One region of the Pseudomonas sp. NPDC090755 genome, then DNA from elsewhere that is predicted to be linked to it. Evidence: riboswitches for the same ligand, from Rfam matches in the RefSeq annotation. Region 1 holds a riboswitch; each other region holds the start of a gene.
What was found. Region 1 has a riboswitch for cobalamin ahead of cobW (cobalamin biosynthesis protein CobW). Riboswitches for the same ligand answer to the same signal wherever they lie in the genome.
Positions count from the first base shown of each region.

Region 2: it holds a riboswitch for cobalamin, as region 1 does, so the genes downstream of both, cobO (cob(I)yrinic acid a,c-diamide adenosyltransferase) here and cobW (cobalamin biosynthesis protein CobW) in region 1, are expected to answer to the same signal.
Region 3: it holds a riboswitch for cobalamin, as region 1 does, so the genes downstream of both, ACIQUS_RS20980 (TonB-dependent receptor) here and cobW (cobalamin biosynthesis protein CobW) in region 1, are expected to answer to the same signal.

Region 1 is NZ_JBIVXC010000006.1:246,553-254,229, reverse strand. It holds gene cobN (cobaltochelatase subunit CobN) at 1-2,941, opposite strand, end outside; gene cobW (cobalamin biosynthesis protein CobW) at 2,945-4,012, opposite strand; cobalamin riboswitch at 4,108-4,306, opposite strand; cobalamin riboswitch at 4,367-4,594, shown strand; gene ACIQUS_RS12395 (CbtB-domain containing protein) at 4,692-4,877, shown strand; gene ACIQUS_RS12390 (CbtA family protein) at 4,888-5,580, shown strand; gene ACIQUS_RS12385 (cobalamin biosynthesis protein) at 5,586-5,987, shown strand; gene cobM (precorrin-4 C(11)-methyltransferase) at 6,015-6,761, shown strand; gene ACIQUS_RS12375 (DUF1272 domain-containing protein) at 6,828-7,067, shown strand; gene ACIQUS_RS12370 (CsgG/HfaB family protein) at 7,154-7,677, opposite strand, start outside.
Region 2 is NZ_JBIVXC010000019.1:59,811-67,487, reverse strand. It holds gene cobD (threonine-phosphate decarboxylase CobD) at 1-423, opposite strand, end outside; gene cbiB (adenosylcobinamide-phosphate synthase CbiB) at 416-1,324, opposite strand; gene bluB (5,6-dimethylbenzimidazole synthase) at 1,324-1,971, opposite strand; gene ACIQUS_RS22685 (cobyrinate a,c-diamide synthase) at 1,968-3,263, opposite strand; gene cobO (cob(I)yrinic acid a,c-diamide adenosyltransferase) at 3,260-3,871, opposite strand; cobalamin riboswitch at 4,038-4,263, opposite strand; gene ACIQUS_RS22675 (hypothetical protein) at 4,413-4,991, shown strand; gene ACIQUS_RS22670 (C40 family peptidase) at 5,093-5,623, opposite strand; gene ACIQUS_RS22665 (C40 family peptidase) at 5,759-6,391, opposite strand; gene hda (DnaA regulatory inactivator Hda) at 6,508-7,212, opposite strand; gene ACIQUS_RS22655 (AI-2E family transporter) at 7,370-7,677, opposite strand, start outside.
Region 3 is NZ_JBIVXC010000016.1:103,852-111,528, forward strand. It holds gene ACIQUS_RS20970 (tartrate dehydrogenase) at 105-1,196, opposite strand; gene ACIQUS_RS20975 (LysR substrate-binding domain-containing protein) at 1,295-2,212, shown strand; gene ACIQUS_RS20980 (TonB-dependent receptor) at 2,307-4,448, opposite strand; cobalamin riboswitch at 4,557-4,764, opposite strand; gene mvaD (diphosphomevalonate decarboxylase) at 4,825-5,826, opposite strand; gene ACIQUS_RS20990 (mevalonate kinase) at 5,823-6,731, opposite strand; gene ACIQUS_RS20995 (hydroxymethylglutaryl-CoA reductase) at 6,892-7,677, opposite strand, start outside.

The DNA of each region.
Region 1 (7,677 bases):
CCACCGCTTGCACGGCGGCGTCGAACAATTTGATCAGGTTGCCGAAGGCGTCGCGGAAGAACCCCGACACCCGCAAGGTCACATCCACCCGTGGCCGGTCGAGCAGGCTCAGGGGCAGGATCTCGAAGTCATCGACCCGCTGGCTGCCGCTGGCCCACACCGGACGCACGCCGAGCAGCGCCATGGCCTGGGCGATATCGTCGCCGCCGGTGCGCATGGTCGCCGTGCCCCACACCGACAGGCCCAACTGACGCAGGTGATCGCCATGCTCCTGCAGATGGCGTTCGAGAATCAGGTTGGCCGAGGCGAAACCGATGCGCCAGGCGGTGGTGGTCGGCAGGTTGCGCACGTCGACGGTATAGAAGTTGCGCCCGGTCGGCAGCACGTCCAGCCGCCCACGGCTGGGCGCGCCGCTGGGACCGGCCGGTACGAAGCGCCCTTGCAAGGCGGCCAGCAGCCCTTGCAGCTCGGCGGGGCCGCAGGCGTCCAGTTGAGGCGCAACGGTGTCGACCAGGGCTTGCAACACGGCACGCACCTCGCCCCATGGCTCATCCTGTGGCACTTGCGCCACACCGGCCAGGCTCTGCTCGATCAGCATCAAGGCCAACGCTTCCAGGCGCTCGCGCGTGTCGCCCGCGGTGCGCCAGCGATCGTTGCCAAGCGCCTGCAACTGCGCTGGACGCGGCCCCTCCCAAGGCTGGCCGAGGTCGCAGTCCAGCGGATCGAAGCCCAGCGCCAAAGCCTTGCCCAGTGCCCGCAGCAGGCTGGCATTGGCGCCACGGCCATCGCCACGGGCCACCCGCAGCAAAGCAAGCAAGGTATCGCTGCGCAGGCGGCCGGCCGGCGACTCGCCGAACACATGCAGGCCGTCACGGATCTGCGACTCCTTGAGGTCGCACAGGTAGGTGTCCAGGCGCGGCAACCACACAGCAGCATCATCGAGCTCGCCTTCGAGCTGCAACTCGCGGTCGATATGGTTGCTGCGCACCAGTTCAAGAATGTCGCGTTGCAGCTCGGCGGCCCGGCGCGGGTCGAGCAACTGGGCCTCGTAGTACTCGTCGGCCAGCGCCTCCAGGTGACGCAGCGGGCCGTAGGTTTCGGCACGGGTCAGCGGCGGCATCAGGTGATCGATGATCACCGCCTGGGTGCGGCGCTTGGCCTGGGCACCCTCGCCCGGGTCGTTGACGATAAAGGGGTAGATGTTCGGCAGCGGCCCGAGCAAGGCATCGGGCCAGCAACTGTCGGACAGACCCACGCCCTTGCCCGGCAGCCACTCAAGGTTGCCGTGCTTGCCAACGTGGATCAGCGCATCGGCGGCAAAGCCGTGACGCAGCCAGAAGTAGAACGCCAGGTAACCATGCGGCGGCACCAGGTCGGGGTCGTGGTAGACCGCGCTCTGGTCCAACTGATAGCCCCGTGCCGGCTGGATACCGACGAAGGTCAGGCCAAAGCGCAGGCCGGCGACCATCATCCGACCGTTGCGGAACATCGGGTCTTGCTGCGGTTCGCCCCAGCGCTGGCGTACCGCCTCCTGATTAGCCTCTGGCAAGGCGGCGAACGCCGTCAGGTAATCGTCCAGGGCCATACTTTGCAGGCAAGGGCGCTGGTCGAGGCTGTCGAGGTCGTTGCTCACGCCGCCCAGCAGCGCCTGGATCAGCGCCGTGCCGCTGTCGGGCAGGTCTGCCAGCGGATAGTCCTGGGCCTGCAAGGCACGCAGGATGTTCAGCGCCGCTGCCGGGGTGTCCAGGCCCACGCCGTTGCCGATGCGCCCGTCGCGGGTCGGGTAGTTGGCCAGTACCAGGGCCACGCGCTTGTCGCGGTTGGGCAACTGCGCCAGTGCACACCAGCGCCGGGCCAGTTCGGCGACAAAGTCCATGCGCTCGGGGTGGGGCCGGTAGCAGACCACATCCGACTGGCTGCGTTCGCTGCGCCAGGCCAGGTCCTTGAAGCTGATCGGCCGGGTGATGATGCGCCCGTCCAGCTCCGGGAGGACGATATGCATGGCCAGGTCACGGGCACCCAGGCCCTGCTCGCTGGCCTGCCAGCCAGGTTCGTTGTCCTGGGCGCAGATGGCCTGCAGCACCGGAATGTCCCGGCGAAACGGTCGCAGGTGGGGCTGTTCCGGGCTCGACTGGGCAAAGCCTGTGGTGTTGATGATCAGCGCGGCGTCGACCTGCTCCAGCCAGTCTTCGACCTGGGCCAGGCAGCCGGCCTCCTTGAGGCTGGCCACGGCAATCGGCAAGGGGTTGAGCCCGGCCTGTTGCAGGCGCTGGCAAAAGGTATCGACAAAGGCGGTGTTGGCCGCCTGCAGGTGCGAGCGGTAGAACAGGATGGGCACCACCGGCTGTTCGACCTGCCACTGGCCGAACCAGTCCTGCAGTTCGGCAGCGGCCTTGTTGGGGTGATAAACCGCCGTGCGTGGCAATTGCTGCGGTTCAGCCCAGGGGTAGTCGCGCCCGAGCCAGAGGCTGGCCAGGCAGTTGAACAGGTTCAGGGCGTTGGCCTTGCCACCCTGGCGCAAAAAGTGCCAGAGCCGTTCGGCCTGCTCGGCCGGTACGTTGCCAAGGCCAGTCAGCTCCGGGTCCGGGTGGTCGTCGCCAGGGACCAGGATCAGCTTCACGCCACGGTTGGCCAGCTCCAGTAGTTGCTCGACACCGTAGCGCCAGTAGCCCACCCCGCCATGCAGCGACACCAGGATGACCTTGGCATGGCGCAGCACCTCGTCGACATAAAGGTCGACCGAGGCGTGGTTCTGCACCTGCATAGGGTTGGCCAGGCGCAGGCTGGGATAATCCTCGGGCAACTGCCGGGCGGTTTCGGCCAGCAGTGCCAGGTGCGAGTCACCGCTGCAGAGAATCACCAGCTCGGCCGGGGTCTGGCCGAGGTCGGCAATGCTGTCGTCCGGTACGAAACCACCGGGCTGGGTCCGCAGCAGGTGCATGGATCAGGCGCCCAGGGCGGCGCGCAGGCTCGCTTCCAGCTGTGCAGCATCCAGTTCCTGGCCGATCAGCACCAGGCGCGTGGTACGCGGCTCTTCGCTGCGCCAGGCGCGATCGAAATGCTTGTCGAAACGGGTACCCACGCCCTGGATCAGCAGGCGCATCGGCTTACCGGGCACGGCGGCGAAGCCCTTGACCCGCAGGATGCCGTGCCGCACCACCAACTGGGTCAGGGCGTCGAGCAGCAGGCTCTCATCGGCCTCGGGCAGCTCGATGGAAATCGAGTCGAAGGCGTCATGGTCATGATCGTCATGGTCGTCGCCGTCATGGTGTGAATCATGATGGGTGCGGCGGCCATCGATGTGCACTTCGGACTCGGCGCCCAGGCCCAGCAGCACGTCCAGTGGCAGGCGGCCATTGCTGGCTTCGATCACCTTGACCGCCGGCGGCAGTTCTTCCTGCACCTCGGCGCGGACCTTGGCCAGGTCGGCGGCGGCGATCAGGTCGGCCTTGTTCAACACCACCAGGTCGGCGCTGGCCAGCTGGTCGGCGAACAGCTCGTGCAGGGGCGACTCGTGGTCCAGGTTCGGATCGAGCTTGCGCTGGGCATCGACCTGGTCCGGGTAGGCGGCGAAGGTGCCGGCGGCCACCGCCGGGCTGTCGACCACGGTGATCACCGCGTCGACGGTGCAGGCATTGCGGATTTCCGGCCACTGGAAGGCCTGGACCAGGGGCTTGGGCAGGGCCAGGCCGCTGGTTTCGATGAGGATGTGATCCAGGTCGCCACGGCGGGCCACCAGCTCGCGCATCACCGGGAAGAACTCTTCCTGCACGGTGCAGCACAGGCAGCCGTTGGCCAGTTCATAAACCCGGCCGCTGGCCTCTTCCTCGGTGCAGCCGATGCTGCACTGCTTGAGGATCTCGCCATCGATGCCCAGCTCACCGAACTCGTTGACGATCACCGCGATGCGCCGCCCCTGGGCGTTGTCGAGCATGTGCCGCAGCAGCGTGGTCTTGCCCGAGCCGAGGAAGCCGGTAACGATGGTGACGGGGAGTTTGGCCAGTGTTTTCATGTCGATGCCCTTGGCAGGATGGCGGGCATGCGCGACGAGAGCCGCAGGTACGTTTACCTGGGCGCGTTCGCCACCGGATCACCCCGCCCGGTTTAATGTCGGAAACTGTTCGAGGCAGGTCTCCTGGCTTGCACTGCACCGGCCGATGGGCCGGTCGAACGACGCCTTCCCGCAGCGATGCAGTGGCTGTGTCGAACGCTTCAATGCTTACAGTTGCGGGGGCAGCCGCGGCTTTTACCGCGTTCCCGTCTTAGCTTCGGCCGCTGCCGAAGAACCTCGAAGCGGCTAGGCTACGCAGTGCCCGGTGAGCGGTCAACTGCTGTCACGATTGACGCCCGGTCGCCCCCGTGATTTGCTAATGCCATTCGTTTGGGTGCCCTTGACTGGGTGAAACGGGAAACCGGTGCGTCAGTGCCTGTCGATCGACAGGCCCGACAAGTCCGGTGCTGCCCCCGCAACGGTAAGCGAGAAAAGCGTCAGAACCACTGTGCCCGTAGTCCGGCATGGGAAGGTGACGCCTGTGGCCCGGCTATCAGCCTGCCCTCGCCAGCCCGGAGACCGGCCCAATTCCGATTCTGACAAACCCGCGGTGGGCGGGCGCTGTTGATCCCCTGGACGGTCCTCGTGCAGGGGATTGTTGCGCTTGCCTGTTGCCCGACAACACCCAGAGGAAAGCGCCATGCGTACCAGTACCGCCAGTCATTCCGCCGTTACCCCGTCCAGCCTCAGCCAGCGCCTGCGGGTTGCCGTCGGTGCCTCGCTGCTGGGCCTGTGCCTGGTGTATTTCGCCGGCTTCTCGCATATCGAAGCGGTCCACAATGCCGCCCACGACACCCGTCACAGCGCCGCCTTCCCTTGCCACTGAGTAGCCATCGATGATCAAGCGTATCGCTCGCACCGCAGGCTTTGCCGGCCTGCTGGCCGCCCTGCTGCTGACCCTGCTGCAGAGTTTCTGGGTCGCGCCGCTGATTCTTCAGGCAGAAACCTATGAAAGCGCCGCACCGGCCGTCGAAGCCCACGAGCACGCGCCCGGGGTTGCCGCCGACCATCACCACGACAGCGAAGCCTGGGCACCGGAAGATGGCTGGCAGCGCGTGCTGTCGACCACCGGTGGCAACCTGGTGGTGGCGGTCGGTTTTGCCCTGATCCTGGCCGCGCTCTACACCCTGCGTGCGCCAAAGACCGTGCTCAGCGGCGCGCTCTGGGGCCTGGGCGGCTTTGCCGTATTCTGCCTGGCGCCGACCCTGGGCCTGCCGCCCGAACTGCCGGGCACCGCCGCAGCCGACCTGGCCCAGCGCCAGACCTGGTGGGTAGGTACCGCTGCCGCCACCGCCGTGGGACTGGCCCTGATCGCGTTTGCCCGCAACTGGCTGTTCAAGGTCGTGGGTGCGGTACTGCTGGTGATTCCCCATGTGATTGGCGCACCGCAACCTGAAGTGCACGAAATGCTTGCTCCAGAAGCACTGGAAGCCGAGTTCAAGGTCGCCTCCCTGCTGACCAACGCCGCGTTCTGGCTGGCCCTGGGCCTGCTCAGCGCCTGGCTGTACCGTCGCTCGGAACAGGCCTGATCACCATGCAGGTGTACGTCGGCCTGGGTTGCCGACGGGGTTGCCCGGCCGACACGCTGGGCAGCCTGCTGGACCAGACCCTCAAGGCCCACGGTTTGCCCCTGGACGCCGTCGCGGGCCTGGCCAGCATCGACCTCAAGCAGGATGAACCCGGGCTGGAGCAACTGGCCCGGCACCTCAAGGTACCGTTGCTGTTCTTCAGCGCTGCACACCTGGCGGCCTTCGAGCAGCGCCTGAGCCATCGCTCAGCGGTCGCCTACCAACACAGCGGTTGCTACGGCGTTGCCGAAAGCGCGGCGCTGGCCCTGGCCGAGCACTTCGCAGGCACGGCGCAGCTGTGCGTCACCCGTACCCTGCTGGCCGACGCCAGCCTGGCATTGGCCAGCGCCCCAGGCGTTGGCGGATAATCCGCGCTTTCTTCCCAAGGACCTCGCATGACCGTCTATTTCATCGGCGCCGGCCCCGGCGATCCCGAGTTGATCACCGTCAAGGGCCAGCGCCTGATCCATCGCTGCCCGGTGATCATCTATGCCGGCTCCCTGGTACCGGCTGCCGTACTCGAAGGGCACAGCGCCCGGACCGTCATCAACAGCGCCGAACTGCACCTGGCGCAGATCATCGAGGCCATCAAGGAGGCTCACGACCAGGGCCTGGACGTGGCCCGGGTGCACAGCGGCGACCCGAGCCTGTACGGCGCCATCGGCGAGCAGATCCGCTATTTGCGTGAGCTGGGCATTCCCTACGAGATCGTCCCCGGCGTTACTGCGGTGGCCGCCAGCGCCGCCCTGCTCGGCTGCGAGCTGACCCTGCCGGACATCGCCCAGACCGTGATTCTCACCCGCTATGGCGACAAGTCACCGATGCCCGCGGGTGAGCAACTGGCGGACCTGGCCCGCCATGGCAGCACCCTGGCCATTCACCTGGGCGTCAAGCACCTGCACAGGATTGTCGAGGAGCTGCGTCCGCACTATGGCGGCGACTGCCCGATCGCCGTGGTGCACCGCGCCACCTGGCCGGACCAGGACTGGGTGCTCGGCACCCTGGACGGGATTGTCCGGCAGGTGGAGGCCAAGGGCTTCCGGCGCACGGCGCTGATTCTGGTCGGACGGGTGCTGGCCAGTGACAGTTTTTCAGAGTCGGCGCTGTACCGCGCCAGTCATGCCCACCTGTATCGTCCTTGAAGGTATTGTCGCGGGATCGGCCTGGTAGCACACTGCCGGTTCCGCCCACCTTCAGAGGACCTGATCATGCTCGAACTGCGCCCCAACTGTGAATGCTGTGGTCGCGACCTGCCTGGCGACAGCCAGGAGGCGCTGATCTGTTCGTTCGAATGCACCTTCTGCGTCGATTGCAACGAGCGCCAGCTCAAAGGCCAGTGCCCCAACTGCGGGGGTGAGTTGGTCAGGCGACCGGCGCGGGCGGCGGCCAAGCTGGTGAAGTATCCGGCATCGACCAAGCGTATCGTTAAAGAACAGGGTTGCGTGTAGGAGCGGGCTTGCCCCGCGATGCGATGCAATGGACACATCGCAATCGCGGGGCAAGCCCGCTCCTACAGGGGCCCCTGCGCCAACGATCATGGCACCTGATACTGGCTCAGGTACTTGTCCAGCACCGCCTTGTCGCCACTGCCATCGCCGGCCACCTGCCACAGGCGCCGCTCGATGCCCTGGGCCAGGAGGTGCCCCACCGCCGACTCGATGGCCGACAGCACGCACAATTGCGCCGGTTCGTTGGTGGTGTAGCCCACCTCGGCTTCCAGCAGTTTCTTGAACTCGATGAACTTGAACACCCCGGCACTGCGGCCAACCGAGTAGATGGTCTTGCTGGTCATGACGTTGGCCAGCACCTGGCCGCTGCGCACATCCACCGCCCGCAGGTTGACCGTCACCTGGTCGACCCGGTACTCGCGGGAGATGTCGATACCCAGGTAGCGCGCGCCCTCCCCGCCGCTGCGCACGTTGGTGTCGTAGGCGATGATGCCGCCTTCGAGCATCAGGTTGGCCGCCTGCAACGGTGGCAACTCACCCTGGATGTTCACCGGGGTATCGGGCTTTTTCTGCGAAGCGCGGATAATCTTGCGCTCGGTCAGCAGGTTCT
Region 2 (7,677 bases), on a different contig from region 1:
CAGCAGACGGCCAGTGGGATTGTTCGGGTTGACCACCACCAGTACATCGAGGCTGTCGAGCACCTGCTCGACCTGCTCTTCCCGCAGCTCGATCAGTTCATGACCGGCGCGCCGCCAACCCTCGGCATGCTCGGCATAGCACGGCGACAACACCCCGACCCTGCTGCGGGCACGCAACTGCGGCAAGGCCTGGATCGCCGCCTGGGAGCCGGCGACCGGCAGCAGTGGATTGACGCCGTAATAAGCGGTCGCCGCCTGCTCCAGGCCGTCATCGGTTTCCGGCAGGCGCGCCCAGGCACGCAACGGGATCTCGGGAATGGCAAAGGACCAGGGCGCGATACCGCTGGACAGGTCCAGCCAATCTTCCCGGGGGATGCCGTAGTGCTGTATGGCGCGTTGCAGGCGCCCGCCGTGTTCAAGCATAGAGTTCCGCTCCCAGGCACAACAGCAGCAGCCACAACCAGACACCCTTGCAGACCAGGCGCCAGCCACGTTCGATGGCGTCGGCGTCGGCCACCGGGCCTTCGCCCAGGCGCGTGCGCTCATGCAGTTCGCCGTGATAGACAGCAGGACCACCCAGCTCCACGCCGAGCGCCCCCGCCCCTGCCGCCATTACCGGGCCGGCATTGGGGCTGTCCCACAAGGGCGCCTGGCGCCGCCAGCAACTCAGGGCCAGGCGGGTCTTGCCGAGCACGGCGTAGGTCAGGGCCACCAGCCGTGCCGGAATATAGTTGAGCACATCGTCGATGCGCGCCGCCGCCCAGCCGAAACGCTCGAAGCGCTCGTTGCGGTAGCCCCACATGGCGTCCAGGGTGTTGCTCAGGCGATAGAGCACCACGCCCGGCGCGCCGGCGACAATGAACCAGAACAAGGCGGCGAACACCGCATCACTGCCGTTTTCCAATACCGACTCGGTAGCGGCCCGGGCCACGGCGGTTTCGTCCAGTTCGCGGGTTTCGCGACTGACCAGGTAGCTGACGCGCTGACGCGCTTGCTCCAGGTCACCGCTGCGCAAGGCGCTGGCCACCGGGATCACATGTTCGCCCAAGCTGCGCAGGCCCAGGGCGCAGTACAGCGCCAACACGTCCACCAGCCAGCCGATATAGGGCAACCAGGACAGCAGCGTGATCAGCAGCGTCAGGGGGATCACCGCCAGGAACCAGGCGGTGACGCCATGGCTGCGCCAGCCACGCCCCCCGGCATTGAAGCGCTGCTCCAGACGCCCGGCCAACCGACCGAACGCCACCAGTGGATGCCGACGCTGGGGCTCTCCCCACAGCGCATCCAGCGCCACGCCGGCAACACTCAGCAACGCCACACTCATCAAGACTCTCCCCACTGGTTTTCAAACAACATGTCGCTCAAGGGCCGCACCGTGGTCCAGCCTTCGAGGGCCAGCATCGGTGCCGGGTAGAACGCCTGGACCGGTCCCAGGCAAAGAATCGCCAGCGGCTTGGCACCTGCCGGCATGCCCAGCAGCGCTGCCAGCGCCACCGGCTCGAACAGCGACACCCAGCCCATGCCCAGCCCTTCGGCGCGGGCCGCCAGCCAGAGGTTCTGGATGGCACACGACAGCGATGCCAGGTCCATTTCCGGCAAGGTCCGGCGACCGAAAATGTGTTTCTCGCGGTCATCCATCAATGCCGCCACCAGCAGTTCGGCGCAGTCGTTGATGCCTTCCACCTTGAGCTGCATGAATTCGTCGGAACGCTCACCCAGTGCCTCGGCAGTGCGCACCCGCTCTTGCTCCACCAGACCCTGGATGCGCTGGCGCAGGTTGCGGTCGGTGATCCGGATGAAACGCCAGGGCTGCATCAGGCCGACACTGGGGGCCTGATGCGCAGCTTGCAGCAGACGCGCGAGCAGTTCGGGCGCCACGTCACCCTGGATGAAATGGCGCATGTCGCGGCGCTCGCCGATCGCGCGGTACACCGCAGCGCGTTCGGCTTCGGTGAAGGCCTGGTCGCTCATGGTGCCAACAGCGCCGCCGACGCCCGGGGATTGGAGGCGAAATAGAAATGCACGTAGGACGCCGTCAGCCGCCCGCAGCGATAGATCGCCTCGGCACCACGGCCGCCATTGGGGCTCTGGCCACGGGCAATCGGCTCCAGCGCGGTACTGGTCAGGGAGTGGTGATAGGTGTGCCCGCGCAGGTTGCCTTCGGGCAGCTCCACCGCCTGCAGGGCCAGGGCGGCCAGGCGCTTTTGCATCACCGCTTCGCCCTGCAGCAGGCCCAGCAGCTCGGCGCGCTCACCGGCCACATCGGTCAGGGCATCGAGCAGGTAGAGCATGCCGCCACATTCGGCGAGCAAGGGCTTGCCCGCCTGGTGGTGGGCGCGAATGGCGCTCAGCATCGGTGCATTGGCGGCCAGCGCCCGGTGGTGCAACTCCGGGTAGCCGCCCGGCAGGTACAGGCTGTCCGCCACGGGCAGGCAGGTGTCATGCAACGGCGAGAAGAACACCAGCTCGGCGCCCATGGCCCGCAGCAAGTCGAGGTTGGCGCCATAGGTGAAGGCAAAGGCTTCATCCCGGGCCACGGCGATGGTCACGCCGTCGAGCAGGGGCGCTGTGTTCAGCTCACTCGGCGCCGCGAACGCCACCGGTGGCGGCAATGACGATTCACAGCTGGCGCCCAGGGCGTCGGCAGCCGCGTCCAGGCGCAGGTCCAGGTCATTGAGTTCACTGGCCTGGACCAGGCCCAGGTGGCGGCTCGGCAGTTCGATGCCGGTTTCCCGCGACAGGCCGCCATACCAGCGCAGGCCCTCGGTCAGGCTGCCTTCGAGCAACTGGGCATGACGCAGGGTGCCGACGCGGTTGGCCAGCACCCCGGCAAACGGCAGGTCGGGCTGGTAGCGCGCAAGGCCCAGTGCCAGGGCGCCGAAGGTCTGGGCCATGGCCGTGCCATCGATCACCGCCAGCACCGGCACGCCGAAGTGACGCGCCAGGTCGGCGCTCGACGGCGTGCCGTCGAACAGGCCCATGACCCCTTCGATCAGGATCAGGTCGGCCTCGCCCGCCGCTTCCCACAACAGGCGCCGGCTCTCCTGCTCACCGACCATCCACAGGTCCAGCTGGTAAACCGGTGCACCGCTGGCCCGCTCGAGAATCATCGGGTCGAGAAAGTCCGGGCCACACTTGAACACCCGTACCTTGCGCCCCTGGTTGCGGTGCAGGCGCGCCAGGGCGGCGGTCACCGTGGTCTTGCCCTGCCCCGATGCCGGCGCGGCGATCAGGACCGCCGGGCAGTGCCGGGTCTGACTCATAGCTCGACGCCCTTCTGGGCACGGATACCGGCCTGGAAGGCGTGCTTGATCATGCCCATCTCGGTGACCGTGTCAGCCAATTCGATCATCTCGTCCTTGGCACCGCGGCCGGTGACGATCACATGCTGCATGGGCGGGCGGGCCTGCAGGTCACTGAGCACCTGGTCTAGGTCGAGGTAACCATGCTTGAGGGCGATGTTCAGCTCATCGAGCACCACGAAGGCGATGTCCGGGTCCTGCAGCATTTGCCGGGACACGGCCCAGGCGGCTTCGGCAGCGGCGATGTCGCGCTGGCGGTCCTGGGTTTCCCAGGTGAAGCCCTCGCCCATCACGTGATAACGCACCTGCTCGGGAAAACGGCGGAAGAACAGCTCTTCACCGGTGCTGTTGCGACCCTTGATGAACTGCACCACGCCGCACTGCATGCCGTGGCCCATGGCCCGGGCCAGCATGCCGAAAGCCGAACTGCTCTTGCCCTTGCCATTACCGCTGAGCACCAGCAGCAGACCGCATTCGTTGGGGGCGTTGGCGATACGCTCGTCGATTACCGCCTTCTTGCGCTGCATACGGGCCAGGTGGCGTTCGTCACGCTCGGTGGATTCAGTCATCGAAGCTCTCCGCAAACCACTGTCGACCGATCCACGACGAGCGTAGCAGCACGAGGCTGTACAGGTTTCGTGGCCAAGGATGGGCGACAGATGAATGGATTAGGCAGACGGAGAAGCGCGCAGGGCCGCGGCACGAGGCCGAAGAAACCGCGCATCACCCTCCGTGATGCCGTTGACTGTAACAGGCCGGTCTCCGGGCTTGTGAGCGGGGACAAGGACACCCGGGGTCGCGCGCCTTCCCGGGTGTCGACACCCAGTGGCCATGCGCGGCCTTGACTCACCTACCGTTGCGGGGGCAGCGCCGGATTCGCGCGCCTTTGCGCGCCCACCGGCTTCCCTGTTTCACCCTGTCAGGCCACAGCCCACAGAGCACCTGAAACAAGTCGCGAAGGTTAGAGGGTTGCACCGGGAGCGTCAATGAAAGGCACCCTACCGGCCTGGATCAATAGCGACCTGATCATCTTGTGTCACCCTGACATCAGTGATATCAAATAGCCACAACCCGGCTGTACTCGATCACAATGATAAAGGAGAGAGCAGCATGCAAGGCCTGATCATCAACAACACGCGTCTGGAATTCCTGCGTCCGGTGCTGGAACGCTGGGTCGAGTGCATCGATCGCTTCAACCAGGTCCTGGGCGATGGCGAAGCCGCCTACTGGCACGGCGCCCAGGCCAACCTCGGCCTGCTGTCGGCAGCGGCCTGGCAAGCCGAGCTGGTCACCCTGGCGCAGCACCAGAGCAAGAAACAGCGTGATGATGGCGACCGCGACGGTCGCTGCGACCTGTACATCGCCAGCCGCGAAGAAGCCGTCTACCTGCAGGCCAGCCAGCGCTGGCCACGGATTGCCAGGCTGGACCTGGCCAATGCCCTGGCCGAAACCGCACAGGCCGCACGGCTGGTCGCAGCGCCAAGCCAGCTGAAAGTCGCCGCACTGTTCGCCAGCCCCTGGAAAGCCGGACAGCACGCCAGCCCCGAAGAACTCCAGGACCTGGTCGACGACCTGCAGAAACACACCGCCTGCGCCATTGCCTGGTACTTTCCGTACGCCTACCGCAAGCTGCACAACGAAGCCGGGCAGTATCACCCCGGGGTCGCCCTGCTGCTCAAGCAGGCCTGAAGTCCCCAATCGCAGGCTTCGCCAGCGCCTACAGGGCTACACCTGCCTGTGGGAGCCGGCGAAGCCTGCGATGCAAGGCGAAGCCTTACCGATGAGGTGGCTCAGGGAACACGCGCCAGTGCAGGCGGCAGGACCCGCTTGGCATTCAGATAGGCTTTCTGCCAGTAGCTGTTGGCCAGGTAATCCAGACGAACGGTACCACCGGTGGCCGGCGCGTGGACGAAACGCCCTTCCCCGACATAGATCCCGGCATGGCTGACCTGGGACCCGCCATTGGTGGCAAAGAACACCAGATCACCCGATTGCAGGTCATTGCGCTCGATGTTCGGTGCGCGGATGCCGATCATTTCCCGGGTCGAGCGCGGCAAGGAAATGCCCGCTGCGTCACGGTAGACGTAACCGATCAGGCCACTGCAATCGAACCCCGAATCCGGTGTGTTGCCACCCCAGCGATAGGGCGTACCCACCAGTCCCAGAGCCCGAAACAGGACATCATCGGCAACCGGGGAAAAGTAAACCTGAGGCGCCATGACCACAGGCTCGACCACTTTGGGCGGGTTCGGGGCATGGCTTGAGCAGGCACCGAGCAGTGCCAGCAGGGAAAGTAGAGCGAAGCGCGCCTGAATCGCCATGGTCAGAACATCCTGTCTGAAGCCGTCCCGGGGATGAGCCGGAAAATAGTTGAGAAATTAGATTAGACGCTTTCTATAAACACGCACGGCGACGCGCTTTTCAGCTACGTCGCCGTGGGATTGCAAGGCTCATGATCAGTTACGCGAGATAACGGTCTCGGTCGGTGCCATGGCCAGTGCACGTTTGGCTTCGATGAAGGTCTTGCTCCAGTAGCGGTCACCGAGCTTGTCGATGCGTACGCCACCGCTGCGGCGGCTACTGGAGTGGATGAACTGATCGTCGCCCAGGTAGATGCCGGCATGGCTGACACGCCCACGGCCATTGGTGCTGAAGAACAGCAGGTCACCTGGCTTGAGGTTGTTACGGGCAACCAGTGGCGCATTCACGTTGATCATTTCGCGGGTCGAACGCGGCAGCTTCAGGCCAGCCTCTTCGCGGAACAGATAACCGATGAAACCGCTGCAATCAAAGCCCGACTGCTCGGAGGTGCCACCGAAACGGTAACGGGTACCGATCAGCGACATGCCACGCTCGAGGATGTTGTCGGCCAGTGCCGGCAGCTGGTAAGGCTTGCTGCTGGCGAAATTCTGAAGATCTACTTCGGTGGCCAGCTCTTCCTCGAACAGCGATGCGCTGGAGGATTTGGCCGAGGCCTGGGTGGCTACCGGTTGTTGAACCTGCTGCTGCGAAACAGGGCCATGGGCCGCGCAGCCAAAAAGCAGGGTCACAAGTGCGAGGGGCACGAGGGGTGCGAAGCGCTTTAGCATGGGCACGACCGTGTCTTTTGATTTAGTGAAGGCGAGACTATGCCTTCTATCGCATCGATTTGCAAATTCAATCGAAAAAAATGTGACTTTTATGTGCCGAGGCTCTAGCGCCTGCCTTACCAGCCTAAAGTTTCTTTCAAAAACGGGATGGTGAGCTTGCGTTGTGCCTGCAACGAAGCCTGATCGAGGCGCTCGAGCAAGTCGAACAGGGCACTCATGCTACGCGTGCCACGGGTCAGGATGAAATGCCCGACCTCGTCGGTCAGGTGCAGGCCACGACGCGAGGCGCGCAATTGCAGGGCGCGCAGCTTGTCTTCGTCCGACAGCGCACGCATCTGGAAGATCAGCGCCATGGTCAGGCGCGACTTGAGGTCGGCGAGCTTGATCGGCAGTTCCCGTGGCGAACTGGAGGCCGCCAGCAGCAGACGCCGGCCACTGTCACGCAGGCGGTTGAACAGGTGGAACATGGCCTCTTCCCACTCTGGCTTTCCGGCAATCACATGCAGGTCGTCCAGGCAGACCAGTTCGTACTGTTCCAGGTTATCCAGCAGTTCGACGCCGCGGTCGAGCAGTTGCGCCAGTGGCAGGTAGACAGCGGGCTCGCCCAGTTGCTCGAAGCGCAGGCAGGCGGCCTGCAAGAGGTGGGTACGACCGACGCCCTGCTTGCCCCAGAGGTAGATCAGGCTTTCGGTCCAGCCGGCGTCGGCTTCGCAGAGTCGCTCGACGTAGCCCAATGCGGCGGCGTTGGCACCCGGATAGTAGTTGATGAAGGTGGCGTCATCACGCAGACGCACACCCAGGGGCAACTGGATCGGTTTCATGCTGGCTGGGCGGATCCGAAGAACCACAAGGGGCCTTTTGTGAAAAGTCTGCAAAGTTTATACCCGTGGCGCCGGTCGCACAATCGGCGTGGACCACAAGCAAAATCAAAGGCTTGCATCGGCAGACGGCAACCGATGCAAGCACTTGGCTATTAACCTAGAGATCCGGGTCGATCTCGCCGGCATAGATGCCCGACTCTTTATAGAGGTCATGCACGTGGCGCAGCAGTACCATGATCACCGCGGCCACCGGCAAGGCCAGCAGCACCCCGGTGAAGCCGAACAGCTCACCGCCGGCCAGGATGGCGAAAATCACCGCCACCGGGTGCAGGCCGATGCGGTCACCCACCAGCAGCGGCGTCAGGACCATGCCCTCCAGGGCCTGGCCCACCATGAACACCGCCGCGATACCGAGCAACGGGTAAGGATCGCCGCCGAACTGGAACAGCCCGGCAATCATCGCCG
Region 3 (7,677 bases), on a different contig from region 1:
TTAACGTGAATCTTTGGGTTAACAGATTTTGCATACAATCCAACCCGCTCGCAAGAGGGACGGGGCCGATTTGTCAGACAATTCTGATAATCGGCCCCGTGGCATCAACCTTCGATCAGGGCGGTGATCGCCTGGCCGACTTGCTGGGTGGACTGCTGGCCACCCATGTCGCGGGTGGTCTGCCCTGCGGCGATGACTTGCTCGATGGCCTTGAGGATGTCGTCGTGGGCGGCGCGGTAGCGTGGGTCGGCGCCGTCGTCGCCGAGGAAGTCGAGCATCAGCGCGCCGGACCAGATCATGGCGATCGGGTTGGCGATGTTCTTGCCGTAGATGTCCGGGGCCGAGCCGTGGACCGGTTCGAACAGCGACGGGAACTTGCGCTCCGGGTTGAGGTTGGCCGACGGCGCGATGCCGATGGTGCCGGCGCAGGCAGGGCCCAGGTCCGAGAGGATGTCGCCGAACAGGTTGGAGGCCACCACCACGTCGAAGCGGTCCGGCTGCAGCACGAAGCGGGCGCAGAGGATATCAATGTGCTGCTTGTCCCAGCTGATTTCCGGATAATTGGCAGCCATGGCGGCGGTGCGCTCGTCCCAGTAGGGCATGCTCACGGCCATGCCGTTGGACTTGGTCGCCGAGGTCACGTGCTTGCGCTCACGGGTCTGGGCCACGTCGAAGGCGTACTTGAGGATGCGGTCGACACCACGACGGGTGAATACCGACTCCTGCAGGACGAACTCGTTATCGGTGCCTTCGAACATGCGCCCGCCCAGGGACGAGTATTCGCCTTCGGTGTTCTCGCGGATCACCACGAAGTCGATGTCGCCCGGCTCGCGGCCGGCCAGCGGGCATGGCACGCCGGGGAACAGGCGTACCGGGCGGATGTTCACGTACTGGTCGAAGTCGCGGCGGAACTTGAGCAGCGAGCCCCACAGGGAGATGTGGTCCGGGACCTTGTCCGGCCAGCCGACCGCGCCGAAATACAGGGCGTCGAAGTCCTTGAGCTGCTCGAACCAGTCGTCGGGCATCATCTTGCCGTGGGCCAGGTAGTAGTCGCAGCTGGCCCACTCGAAGAATTCGAAGCTGATGTCCAGGCCATGTTTGCGCGCGGCGGCCTCGACCACGCGGATACCTTCGGGAAGCACTTCGTTGCCGATACCGTCTCCGGGGATGGCGGCGATTCTGAAAGTCTTGCTCATGGGGGCGCACTCGTTGTCTAGGGAACAGGTGCGGACCATGCTATAAGGGCTTGATTCAGAGATAATCTCGCCATTCATAGATTCTTAGTGCACGAACCGTGAATAATCTACCGAGCCTCGACGACCTCAATATCTTTATCCAGGTGGCCAAGCGCGCCAGCTTCGCTGCCGTGGCCGACGAGCTGGGCATGTCGGCGGCCTTTATCAGCAAGCGCATCCGCGTGCTCGAAGAAACCCTCGACGTGCGCCTGCTGCACCGCACCACCCGACGGGTGACGGTGAGCGAGGAGGGCGAGCGGGTCTATCAGTGGGCCCAGCAGATCTTCGATGCGGTGCAGCGCATGGGCGACGACATCAGCGCCCAGCACCGCGAGCCGGCCGGGCAGCTGCGCATCGCCAGCAGCCTGGGGCTGGGGCGGCGCTTCGTTGCCCCGGCGCTGTCGGAGCTGGCCGAGCGGTATCCGCGCCTGGATATTCGCCTGGACGTGCATGACCGGCTGGTGGACCTGATCGAGGAAGGGGTCGACCTCGATATCCGCGTGGGCAACATCATCGCCTCGAACCTGATCGCCAAGCCGCTGGCCCGCAACCGCCGGGTGCTGTGCGCCGCGCCGGCCTACCTGGCCCGGCGCGGCACGCCCAAGGTACTGGCGGACCTGGCCAGCCATGATTGCCTGGTGATCAAGGAGCGCGACCACCCCTTCGGCGTCTGGCAACTGGAAGGCCCGGCGGGGGAGGAAAGCGTGCGGGTCACCGGCAGCCTGTCGAGCAACCACGGCGAAGTGGCGCACCAGTGGTGCCTGGATGGGCGCGGGATCTTGCTGCGCTCGTGGTGGGATGTGCACGACAGCCTGGCAGACGGGCGCCTGGTCCAGGTGCTGGGCGACTATCACCAGCCGGCGGATATCTGGGCGGTGTACACCTCGCCGCTGGCGAGTTCGGCCAAGGTGCGGGTGGCGGTGGAGTTTTTCCGGCAGTACTTTGCCGAACGGTACAGTCTGCCGGATCTGGGCTGACCTCATCGCTGGCGATGCCAGCTCCCACAGAAACGCCGCCATCCTGTGGGAGCCGGCATCGCCGGCGATGACTGCAACGCAGCCCTCAATCACTTCAGAAGCTGTAATCCAGCGTCGCAAGATACGACCGCGGCTCGCCCATGATCCACTGCTCGCCACTGTGCGCCGTCGCTGCATATCGGCGATCCAGCAGGTTGTTCAACTGCAACCCCAACCGCACATCAGGTAGCACCTGCCAGCCCAGGTTGGCGTCGACCACGGTAAAGCCCGGCACTGTCTGGGTATTGGCCGTGTCGGCATAACGCTCATCGACATAACGCAGGCCCATGCCGGCCTCCAGGCCATGGCCCAGGCCCTTGTTCACCCACAGGTTGGCGGTGCGCCGTGGCACGTTGCTCGGCCGGTTGCCGGCGCGGGAGACCGACTCACCACCCACCGTCTGCTCGAAGTCGTCGTATCTGGCACGCACCACCGAGGCGTTGGCCGAGACCTGCCACTGGTTGGCCAGGGCCAGTTCCAGGGTCGCTTCCAGGCCGTCGGAGGTCTGTTGCCCGGCCTGCTCCTTCTGGTGGGTGACGGGGTTGTCGACCAGCAGTTTCTTCTTGACGATGTGATAGGCCGCCAGGGTCCATTCGCCACGACCCTCCCAGAACAGCTGCTTGAGGCCGAACTCGGTCTGCTTCGCTTCGGTCAGGTCGAAATTCTGCTGGGCGGGGCTGAGGGTGATCAGGTCGCTGACGCCGTCTTCGCTGGTGGAATACTGGCCGTACAACGACAGCTCGTCGGTGACCGCGAACACCAGCCCGGCGCGCCAGTTGCCGCCGCCGAGGCTGCGGTCGGTGCGGGAGTCATTGATCAGGTCGGTGCGGTCGATGTGGTTCTGATCGCGGCGGATGCCGGTCACCAGTGACCAGCGCTGCGACAGCTGTGTGCGGTTCTCGGCGAACAGGGCGAAGGTACGGGTGGTGCTGTGGGTTTGCGGGCGGGTCGGGTCCTGGCTGTGGAAGTCGCCAGGCGCCGGGTTCCACGGGTCGACGAAGTCGCCACCGATGTCGGTGTAGGGCGAGTTGCTGTCGATGCCAAAGCGGATGCGGTTGTACTCGGCACCCACCACGGTCTTGCTGGCAAGGCCGAACAGCGAGTGGTCGAAGGTGAAGCTCTGGCGGTCGCCGAGCTGTTCCTGGTGGTGCTTGATCTCAAGATAGCTGCCGCGTTCGAGCAGGCCCTGCCCAGGGTCCCAGGTGTAATCCTCGGCATTGCGCCAGTGGCGGCGGCTCTTGATGTAGTAGAGCTGGTTGCTGGCGCTGAGCGAATCGCTCAGGGTCCAGTCGCTGGTCAGGCGCGTCCACTCGTCGTGGTAGCGCTGCACGTCGTTGCGCACGTTGTAGTTCTTCTTGCGCACGCTGTCGCGGTAATGGCCGTCGATCAAGGGCGTGCCGAAGTAGTTCATCGGCTCGGCATCGCCGCGTTCGTGGGCCAGGGTGAAGCTCAACGTGTCGCTGGCATCGAAGCGCAGGGCGGCGCTCATGGCCAGGTTCTGCGAGTCGCCGCGGTCAACCCAGCCGTTGCCTTGCTGGCGGTCGAGGGTCAGCCGGTAGCTCAGTCGCTCGCTCAGCGAACCGCCGCTGTCCAGGCCCAGTTGCTGGCGATCGTAGCTGCCGTAGCCCAGGCGCAGGTGGTTGCTGATCTCGCCGGCGAAGGGCTTTTTCGGGATCACGTTGACCACCGCACCGGTGGCGCCTTCGCCGTAGAGCACCGAGGCCGGTCCCCGGATGATGTCGATGCGCTCGACCATCCACGGGTCCACCGGGAAGGTCTGGGTGCCGGCGCCGGTGTACATCCGCGAGCCGTCGAACAGGGTCATCACCGAGTCGTGTCCGGTAAAGCCGCGTGCCGACAGGGCGGTGTTGCCGTTGCCCGGCGTGGCGATCGAGGTAATGCCCGGCGAGCGGCTGACGGCGTCCTGCACGGTGAGGTTGTTGCGGCCTTCGATGACCTCGGCGCTGAGGCTGCTGGTACTGGCCGGGGTGTCCAGGGCGCTGAGGTTCAGGCGCGAGCCGGCCGGCAGGGGCGTGGCCAGGTTGATCGGCGAGGTGTCGCTGCTGCTGGTGATGGCCGTCGAGGGCAGGGCCAGGGGCGTCGGCTCGCTGTCTTGGGCGAAGGTCGGCAGGGACAATGCAAGGCAAGGCGCCAGGGCATTGGCTGCCAGGGTGTGAAGCTTGGAGTTACGGGACATGTCGTTCCACATTGAACAGGAAGAAATGAATCCCGGAGGGAACAACGCATGGAGGAATCGCGCGCGCACAGGCGAGCGCAAACCGGCCTGCGCCCGCCCACCGCGGGGTTGCCAAACGAAGCTTCAGGCCGGTCTCCGGGCTTGCGAGGGTCGTGAAGGCCTTCACCTTCCCATGCCGCGGCACAGTGGTGTTTCGAAGGCTTCGCTCGCTTACCGTTGCGGGGGCAGCGCCGGACTGATCACTTGATGTGACGCACCGGCTTCCCGTTTCACCCTGCGCACGGCGGCGCAGGACACCTGAAACTGGCGCGCATCTGACCACCGAATGTCTTTGCAGTCAACGACTTGGGAGAATGTTGCGGCGCAGGCCCAGGGGTCAGAAAAGCGCCTGGGTCAGTACCTGCGGGCCTTCGCCGATCCGATCCTGGATGATGTGTTGCACGCCATCGAGCTCCCTAATTGCCGCAAGGACCTCGGGATAATGCTCGGGCGTGCAGAGCACATGGGCGTTCGGGCCGGCATCGAAGGTCGTACAGGCATCGAGGCCGTCACGTCGAAGTTGTTGAACCCGGTAGAACACCGAGAGGGTTGCCGGTTGCCAATAGAACAGCGGCGGGACGGATGACATGGCGATCAGGTGAAGCTCGATGGCCTCGCACTCGACAATGTCGGCAACACGCGCAAAATCACGGGCCAGGATGGCGTGCTGGAGGTTTCTGAAGCGTTCCACCAGCAGTTGCTGGCGCCTCTGGTAGAAAGGGCTGCTCACGGCGCGCTGATGACCGATCCTCGAGCTGGTTGTTTTCGCTGAGCCGTCGACTACCGCAATGATGTCGTGCAGTGGCCAATGAGCGGCGGATGCCAGTTGCCGGGCCGCGCTCTGTGGATCGTCGGCATCACCGGGCCATGTGACGAAACCGCCGAGTACCGATCGGGCCGCGGATCCTGAGCCGGAAAGGCGCGCCAGCCCGCTGAGCCGGTCGGTTGACGGTAGCTGACCGGACAGCGAGGCAAACGCCAATGCCAACGCAGAGAACCCCGAAGCGGAGGAGGCGATCCCCGCGCTGGTTGGAAAGGTGTTGGTGGTCGCGATACGCAGCGGTTGCCAGAAATCACTGCACTGTCGAAGTCGTCGCACATGCTGCTCGATGCCCAGGCGCATGATTGGGTCAGCGGGTTCGAGTATGCCGTCTGCACCGCACCAGTAGATTTCGTCAGGGCTCGAATCGCCCAGGGTTTCCAGGGTGCAGAGGCTGACACAGCGGCTCAGGGTCATCGACAGCGACCTGTTGGCGGGCAGTGTGCGTTTGGCGTCGCTCATGCCCCAATACTTGATCAAGGCAATGTTGCTGGGAGAGGACACACTGATCTTGCTCATGGTCGTTGCACACAGAGGCCCTCGACCGCGAGGGGGGCCTCGATTGCGCTCAGGCCCTTGAGCAGCGGGGCGGCAGTGAGGGGGGCGAGCACCAGCAGCAGGCCTGCGCTCGATCCTGAAAGCGCACCGGCACCGGAGATCTTCGCCGCGCCACCGGTTTTTTCGATTTCCCTGATCAACGCCTGAACGGGGCCAGGCACGACGCCGAGGGCTTCAAGGGCACGTTGATAGTCACGAATGAGTGCACACAAACGAGCGCGATCAACGCGCGGAGCCTGCAGCAGCGCCATGAACGCCAGGGTGGTCTGGCGCATCGATTGAAGCAGGGGGTTGTGTTCGTCCTGCAGGGTTTTGCTCACGGCAGTCACTACAGCCCCGGTACTTTCGTTGGCGGTACCGGTGTTATAGAGCCGCAGCTCGTTCAACACGGCACCCGCGTCGCGAAGGGGACAGAGCTGCAAGTCATCGCCTGCTGCGGGCATGAAGCTCGCTACGCCGCCGTGGACAATGGTCCGATGGTCGACGCCGGATGGCAGGCCATGCTGGCGTTGCTCGATCTGGCGGGCCAGATGCTGCACCTGCGCGACTTCGGCTTGGCGTGTGAAGTGACTGATGATCGCTGCCGGTATGGAGACCGCCAAGGCGGCCGAGCTGCCCATGCCCGCGCCGATGGGAATCTGCGAGCGCACGCCGATCTTCATGCCCTGGTTGAATCCGTGCCCCAGGTGCAGCAGGGTTTCACCGACTGCGCATTTGACCAGATGGTCACCTGCCTGACCTCTCAAGGCGCGAAACGTATGCGCGTCAGGGCGGCACCGATAGGCCTGCCAGGCCTGGCGTGCCTGCAGGGCGTAATCCAGCACCGATTGGCGTGAATAGCACCGATGTATGCCCAGGTCCGGCAAGTACAGCTCGATCAACTGCGCCGTTTTCGGTTGTACCCCTACCTTGCAATAAAGGCCGAGCGTGGCAACGACAGCAGGGCTGTGATGCGCCACGGCGTGCTCGCCCATCAATATGATTTTCCCGGGCGCCACTGCGCTGATGCTGCCCTGGTTCATCGGGTCAACGCCCCAGGCGCTTGTGCGCCTGGGCCAGGTGGTGGGCGGCCTGGGCCGAGAGGATCGAGAGTTCTCCGGCCAGCACCAGGGCACCGAGAATTTCCGCCAGACGCAGGGTATCAACGCCGGGGGGACGGCTACCCGGCCGGACTCCCATCAGTGCCAGCGCTTCACGCTGCGTGGACAGCCCCGTGCCACCGCCGATCGTCGCCAGCGGTACATCGGGCAGCGAGACGGAAATGTACACGGCCCCCTGCTCACGGGGTTCGATACAGGTGATGCCCATGCCACCCTCGGCGGTATGGGCCAGGTCCTGGCCGGTGGCCAGAAAGAAGGCGGCAAGGATATTGGCGTGATGCGCATTGCAGCCGTAAGCCCCTGCCATGATGGAACCCAGCAAGGTTTTTCGGTATTGCACCTCGCACAGGGCGTCGGCCTGGGTCTTGAGGGTGTTGCGCAGGATGTCGGCACCAAGGCAGGCCTCGGCAAAAATACGTTTGCCGCGGCCACTGATGAAGTTGATGGCAGCAGGCTTTTTATCAACGCAATAGTTGCCTGAGATGCTAATGCACGCCACGCCGGTACCAGGCACGATCACCTGCGCGACCGCCTGGTCGCAGGCCAGTGTCGCCATGTTCATGCCCATGGCATCGCCGCTGCTGAATCTGAACCGCAGGTAAATGGTGGTGCCGACGACCGCCGGGGTGATGTCCAGCAGCGCCAGGAACCGGCTATTGGCTTCGCAACTGCGTTTGATGTCCTGGTAGTGCTCGCTGATCCAGGCCAGAAA